Regions from separate parts of the Pseudoduganella sp. GW821-FHT11H04 genome, predicted to be linked through region 2. Evidence: predicted binding sites of a transcription regulator. Region 2 holds the regulator's gene; the other holds the start of a gene.
The links. The regulator FNR, encoded in region 2, switches genes on or off when oxygen is low (the NO sensors DNR and NnrR bind a similar motif). The targets are predictions, from matches to a motif close to TTGATNNNNATCAA.
Positions count from the first base shown of each region.

Region 1: a site for FNR is predicted at 1,986-1,999, ahead of paaX (phenylacetic acid degradation operon negative regulatory protein PaaX). Genes of this name have one in related genera too.

Region 1 covers NZ_JBXARE010000004.1:67,944-71,391, reverse strand. Annotated here, with positions in the region: gene paaC (1,2-phenylacetyl-CoA epoxidase subunit PaaC) at 1-604, opposite strand, end outside; gene paaB (1,2-phenylacetyl-CoA epoxidase subunit PaaB) at 614-898, opposite strand; gene paaA (1,2-phenylacetyl-CoA epoxidase subunit PaaA) at 910-1,899, opposite strand; gene paaX (phenylacetic acid degradation operon negative regulatory protein PaaX) at 2,022-2,954, shown strand; gene AC1RTP_RS10540 (ABC transporter substrate-binding protein) at 3,054-3,448, shown strand, end outside.
Region 2 covers NZ_JBXARE010000019.1:82,250-85,697, reverse strand. Annotated here, with positions in the region: gene AC1RTP_RS26275 (sensor histidine kinase) at 1-177, shown strand, start outside; gene AC1RTP_RS26270 (response regulator transcription factor) at 170-805, shown strand; gene fnr (fumarate/nitrate reduction transcriptional regulator Fnr) at 907-1,683, shown strand; gene AC1RTP_RS26260 (carboxymuconolactone decarboxylase family protein) at 1,801-2,178, opposite strand; gene AC1RTP_RS26255 (MerR family transcriptional regulator) at 2,129-2,581, opposite strand; gene AC1RTP_RS26250 (bacteriohemerythrin) at 2,627-3,013, opposite strand; gene AC1RTP_RS26245 (cyanophycin metabolism-associated DUF1854 family protein) at 3,095-3,448, opposite strand, start outside.

The sequences.
Region 1 (3,448 bases), on a different contig from region 2:
CGGACACGTGCGACAGCCACTGCTCGCGCAACATGGCAGCCGCAGGTGCGATGCCTTCCGCAACCATGGCTTCGTCGATAGCGTCGTAGTTGAACACCTCGCCGGTGTACATCCACAGTTCATCAACCGCGGTCTGGGTGAACTGGTGAGAGACTTCGGTGCCATCGCCCAGTCTCACCACCAGGTCGCCGCTGCGGCGCAGGTGGTAGGTCACTTCTTTCAGCGACTTCTCGGCGATTTCCGCGATGCGCTGGTCGCTGCACTTGGTCAGCGCGCCAATTAGGAAGTAATGCCAGGTGTCGAAGAAGAACTGGCGCACGATGGTGTGGGCGTAATTGCCGTTTGGCTGTTCGACCAGCAGCACGTTCTTGTAGTCCTGCGCATCGCGCAGGTAAGCCAGCTTGTCCTCATCGCGGCCCGCGCCTTCCAGTTCGGCGGCGTAGGTGTACCACATGCGGGTCTGGCCCAGCAGGTCCAGCGACACGTTGGACAGCGCCATATCCTCTTCCAGCGCCGGGCCCTTGCCGCACAACTCGCACAGGCGCTGGCTCAGCACCATGGCGTTGTCGCCCAGGCGCAGCAGGTAATTGACCTTGTTATCCATGTCGACGCCTTACAGGTTCTTCACTTCTTCCGGCATCGGGAAGAAGGTTGGGTGGCGATACACCTTGCTGTTGGAAGGCTCGAACAGCGGGCCCTTGTCGGCCGGTGCGCTCGCGACGATATCGGAAGCGCGCACCACCCAGATGCTCACACCTTCATTGCGGCGGGTATAGACATCGCGCGCGTTATTGACTGCCATCTCTGCATCCGGAGCATGCAGGCTGCCCACATGCTTGTGCGCCAGGCCGTGCTGGCTGCGAATGAAGACTTCCCACAGTGGCCATTCTTTGCTCATCTTGTCTCCTCTCAGGCCGCAGCCTGCTCCTTATTGTGTTTGTCGGCGTAGGCGACCAGCGCGTCGCGGAACCATTCGCCGTCTTCGTAGGCTTTGACTCGGGTGCGTAGGCGCTCGCGGTTGCAAGGGCCGTTGCCCTTCAGGACCTGGTGGAATTCTTCCCAATCGATTTCGCCGAAATCGTAGGAGCCGCGCTCCTCGTTCCACTTCAGGTCAGGGTCGGGAACGGTCAGGCCCAGGAATTCGGCTTGGGGCACGGTCTGGTCGACCATGCGCTGGCGCAGTTCATCGTTCGAGAACAGCTTGATGCGCCAGGCGCTCGATTGCGCGCTGTTGACGGAAGCAGCGTCGGAAGGGCCGAACATCATCAGCGAAGGCCACCACCAGCGGTTGAAGGCATCCTGCGCCATCGCCTTTTGCTCCGGCGTGCCTTTGGCGAGCGACATCATGATGTCGTAGCCCTGGCGAGCGTGGAAGGACTCCTCCTTGCAGACGCGGATCATGGCGCGCGAATACGGACCATAAGAGCAGCGGCACAGCGGGATCTGGTTGATGATGGCCGAGCCATCCACCAGCCAGCCGATGGCGCCCATGTCGGCCCAGCTCAGGGTCGGGTAATTGAAGATGGACGAGTACTTGGCTTTGCCGCTATGCAGGGCCGCCAGCAGTTCGTCGCGCGACACGCCCAGGGTTTCGGCGGCGCTGTACAGGTAAAGGCCATGGCCAGCTTCATCCTGGATCTTGGCCAGCAGGATCGACTTGCGCTTCAGGGTCGGCGCGCGGGTCACCCAGTTACCTTCAGGCAACTGTCCGACGATTTCGGAGTGGGCGTGCTGGGAGATCTGGCGAATCAGGGTCTTGCGGTAAGCCTCCGGCATCCAGTCTTTCGGCTCGATCTTGATGCCGGCGTCGATGCGCGCCTGGAATTCGCGCTCCTGCGCGTCCATATCTTCTGCGGTCTGGACCTTCTTCAGGCCGGTTTCCACCATTTGTGCGTACATAAGGAGGGCCTCCTTGTTCGGGATAGACTCATAATACGATACAAAAACAGCTTTGCAAACGAATTTTGTGTGTCATTTAAAAATTCTGTATCCAGATCAATGACAGTGTATAAAATCGGTCTATGCAAAAAAACCAGAAAATCAATAGCTGGATTGAAGAATTCCTGGCCAGCGACCCTCCTCGCTCCAAATCGCTGGTGATGACCATTTTTGGCGACGCCATCGTGCCCCACGGCGGCATGGTGTGGACGGGCAGCCTGATCGAACTGCTAGCCCCCTTCGGCGTGAACGACCGCCTGTTGCGCACCTCGGTCTTCCGCCTCGCTCAGGAAGGTTGGCTGGGCGCCCAGCGCGACGGCCGCCGTAGCAGCTACGCCATCACGCCCGACGCCATGCGCCGCTTCAGCCGCGCCTTCCGCCGCATTTACGCGCCCCTGAACGTGCACTGGAACGGCCAATGGACCCTGGTGCTGGCCGCCGACGGCCTCGACGCCCCCGCCCGCAGCCAGTTGCGCAAGGAGTTGTTGTGGGAAGGCTACAGCGTGATTGCCCCCGGCATTGCGGGCCATCCAGCCGGCGATATGGAGGCGCTGGAAGCCCTGCTGATCCGCCTTGGCCTGCTGCAAAAAGTGTACGTAGTGCAAGCCAGCGAAGTGCCCGGCCTGCGCGCCCGGCCGTTGGGTGACATGGTGGCCGAAGGCTGGGACCTCAGCGAAGTAATGTCCGGCTACGAAAAGTTCACCGCCCAGTTCGACGGCGTGCCCGCCCTGCTGGCCGAAGCAGCTGAGGAAGGCATCGATCCAGAGCAAGCCTTCGTGCTGCGCACCCTACTGATCCACGCCTACCGCCGAGTGCAGCTGCACGACCCGCAATTGCCTGTTGAGCTGCTACCCGACCCATGGCCCGGCGCCCGCGCCTACGAGCTCGCGAGCCAGCTCTACCGCCAGCTGCAAGCCCCCGCCGAGCAGCACATCCTCGCCGCCCTGAAGCGCGAAGACCCAGCCGCCCAGACGCCCGAGTCCAGCTTCTACCACCGCTTCGACGGCCTAAACTAGAAATGTCCACCTTGGGGTCAGGAACGAATGTGGACATTTCGCGAGCGAAAATGTCCACATTCGTTCCTGACCCCAAGGTGGACATTTTGAGGAGGGAACATGTCCTGGCGTAACTGGTTTGCCTGTCTATTGTTGCTGCTGCCCCTGGCAAGCCGGGCGGGGCCGGATACGATCCTGGTCGTGGAGAGCTATAACGTCGAAATGGCTTGGGATGTTGCCTACAAGAAGGCGCTGGAAGACACCCTCGGCGAGCATTACAAGCTCGAGTACTTCCAGATGGACACTAAGCGCCTGCCCAAGTCCCAGCACGCCGCCATGGCCGACCAGGCCTGGGCGCGCTACGAGCAGCTCAAGCCGGGCATAGTGATCCTGGGCGACGACGCCGCGCTCAAGCTGCTGTGCGACCGCTTGGGCGCCACTTCCACGCCGGTGGTCTACCTCGGCATCAACAACAATCCGCGCGAATATTTCGACACCCAGCGCTATCGCAACAT
Region 2 (3,448 bases):
GTCGAAGACAATGGCAAAGGCATCGAGAGCGCCGGCCTGTCCGACCGCGAATCGTGGGGCCTGTTCGGGATGCACGAACGCACGCGCCGCTTCGCCGGCGAGCTGAATATCAGCGGCAAGGCGGGGCAGGGTACGACCCTGCAACTGCGCCTGCCTTTGGAGGATAAAAATGGGTGACAAGATCACCGTATTGCTGGTCGACGACCACGCTATCGCGCGCAACGGCGTGCGCCTGATGCTGGGCACGGCGACCGATATCAGCGTGGAGGGCGAAGCCGGCAACGCCGTGGAAGCCATGGAACGTGCGGCTGAGCGGAGTTTCGACGTCGCTTTGGTCGACATCAAAATGCCGGGCAAGAATGGACTGGATTTGCTGAAATGCCTGCGCAGCGAATACCCGCGCATGGCGGTGCTGGTGCTCAGCACCTATTCGGAAGAGATTTACGCCGTGCGGGCGCTTAAGTCAGGCGCCTCCGGCTACCTGACCAAGGATGCCCCGACCTCGACCCTGATCGAGGCCGTGCGCAAGGCGGCATCCGGCGGCAAGCATGTCAGCCCGGCTCTGCTTGAAAAATTGGCAACCCTGGTTGGGGGCGGCCCAAGCGGCGACCACGAGGAGCTTTCGAACCGTGAGCTGGAAGTTTTCAAGCTTATCGCCCAAGGCGAGTCGCTGGTTCGCATAGGGGAAAAACTACATTTAAGCCCGAACACGGTGACCACCTACCGCAGCCGCATCCTCGAGAAAATGGGCATGTCCAGCAATGCTGAGCTGACGCGCTACGCTCTGGAGCATGGACTGATCTGATGCCTTGTAGGGGATCCACTACAACAACTACACAGGATGCTTGATACCGGGAAATGATGCCGAGGGAGATACTTCTCCCATCGAAAACAAGGAGCAGCATCATGAGCCCGGTCATCCCAATCACCCCTGCAAACGCCACCAAATCCTGCGCACCAGTCGCTGCAAAATGCTCGCTGTGCAGTTTCAATCGACTGTGCCTGCCGCAAGGCCTGGCCGAAGACGATGTCGCCCGCCTTGACCAGATCATCGCACGCCGCCGCCGCGTGGGGCGCGACGAGCCGCTGTACCAGACCGGCGACAGCTTCCACAGCCTGTACGCTGTGCGTTTTGGCCACTTCAAGACCGTCCAGGTGAATCAGCGCGGCGAACAGACGATTGGCGGCTTCCACATGGCCGGCGACCTGCTGGGCATGGAAGCGATCGGTAACGGCCAGCATTCCTGCAATGCTGTGGCGCTGGAAGATAGCGAAGTGTGCGAAATCCCTTTCAGCCGCCTGCAAGAATTAGTGATGCAGATCCCGGGCCTGCTGCAGCAATTCCACCGCACCATGAGCCGCGAAATCCAGCGCGAGCAGTCTGTAATGCTGTTCCTGAGCCATATGCGCGCCGAGCAGCGCCTGGCCATGTTCCTGCTCAACCTCGCGGGCCGTTATGCCCAGCGTGGCTACTCCTCGACCAGTTTCCAGCTGCGCATGTCGCGTGAAGATATCGGCGGCTACCTCGGCCTGACCGTGGAAAGCGTCAGCCGCCAACTGGCCCGCCTGCGCCAGGATGGCTCGATCGTCCTGAATAACCGCGACCTGCGCATCATCGACCGCAACAAGCTGGAAGTCATGTCTTCCGGCGGCATGGCGCAAGAATACGCGGCCGTCGCCTGATCCACGAACCAGCTTTCTCACCTGTAGGGGGTGTATGGGGCAGCTCAGCTGCCCCTTTTTTATGGTTCTTCACGGAATAGCGAGCCCATAGTTCCCGGTATTTCGTGAAGAACTTCTTTATTGCAGCGCGAAGACTTCTTTGGCGGCCATCAGGCCGTTCAGGGCGGCCGGGAAGCCGGCGTAGACGGCCATCTGCATGATGGTTTCCACGACTTCGTCACGCGTCACGCCGACGTTGAGCGCAGCCTGGATGTGGACTTTGAGCTGGGGCGTTGCATTGCCCATTGCCGTTAGCGCGGCGACAACCGCGATTTCACGGCTTCTCAGGTCGAGGCCGGGGCGGGAATAGATGTCGCCGAACGGGAATTCGATCAGGTAGCGGGCAAAATCCGGCGCGATCTCGGCCAGGCTTGCTACAACGCGTTCTCCGATCTCGCCATCGATCTCACGCAGTTTTTCGAGTCCGCGCTCGTAACGGTTTGGGTTGGTGGTCATCAGCAATTCCTCCATTAGTGGTTGAACCTGACGCCAGGGACTGCTCCAAAGAGCGGTAATGCTCGACTTTCCACTGCAGCGTGGCGGCCGATTGCCGCAACGTTTCGATTTCCGCGAGCACGTCCTCCAAATGCTGCTCCAGCATCTGGCGCCGTTCGCCGGCCGTGGAGTCCCCAGCGCCACGTAGTTTTGCGAAAGCCTGCATTTTGCCGATTGGCATATGCGTGGCTCGCAGACGCAGCAGGAATTCGATCCAGGCAAGGTCGGAGGCCGCATAGCGCCGCTGGCCGCCAGCCGCGCGGCCAACCGGGGCGATCAGGCCGATACGCTCGTAATAGCGCAGCGTGTGGGCGGTAAGGCCGGTGCGTTTGGCGACTTCCTCTATGCTCAGATGGGATTCCATGGGGTGATCTTAGAAGTTCGAGCGCGCTCTAAGTCAATCACTTTATTACGCCAGGCGAGATGCTGCAACCGCCAGCGCCAGGTCCATGGTGTTGATGTGGGCTTCGATCCAGTCCGGTAGCGTGCTGATGATCTGGCGGGCGGTGGTTTCGTCGTCGTCGCGCAGCAGGCGCAGGACGCGGGAGATGCGTTCCAGCAGGTTGCCGTGGGCGGCACGGTGCGCCTGGGCCGCAGGATAGGCGATGCGCTCCATCAGGCCGTTTTCCGCCCGAAGGTGTTCGATGAACTCTTTCGCGAGTTCGCGGCAGGCCTCGTCGAAGGCTGGACGCGGCATATTTTCCATTGCGTCGAGCATGTCGAAAACGATGCGGTGCGATTGGTCGAGTTCGGGAATGCCTAATGCCAGGTCGGGGCCGAAGACGATGGAATCCATGGTAGCGCTCCATATTGGGGAGCGCTAATTGTGCCGTCCGGAAACAGGACGGCACATGATCCAGGTCAATTTTCGGGGGTGTTACATGAAGCGGTCGAGGATCTTCTTGCTGTGCTTGTCCAGCGTGTACTGGTCGCGGATCAGGAAATGGATGCCGTGGCTGTCCGACACCAGCAGCGACACGCTGCCGATGCGGCGGATGTCTTCTTCGCCGCGCAGGACGAATTCGGTCTCGCCGCGGTCGGTCTCGACCTTCCAGGTGGATGGGCAGGCGTAGCTGCCGACGTCGACGATGCGTTTGATCTCGGGCATGAACTCACGGCCAGCCAGCTCTTCGCGCACCACGTCGGCCATTTCCGGCGACAGGTCGGAAATGCGGTCCAGCCAGGCCACTTCCTTGCCGTCGGTATTGACCAGCGACAGGCCTTCTTCCGG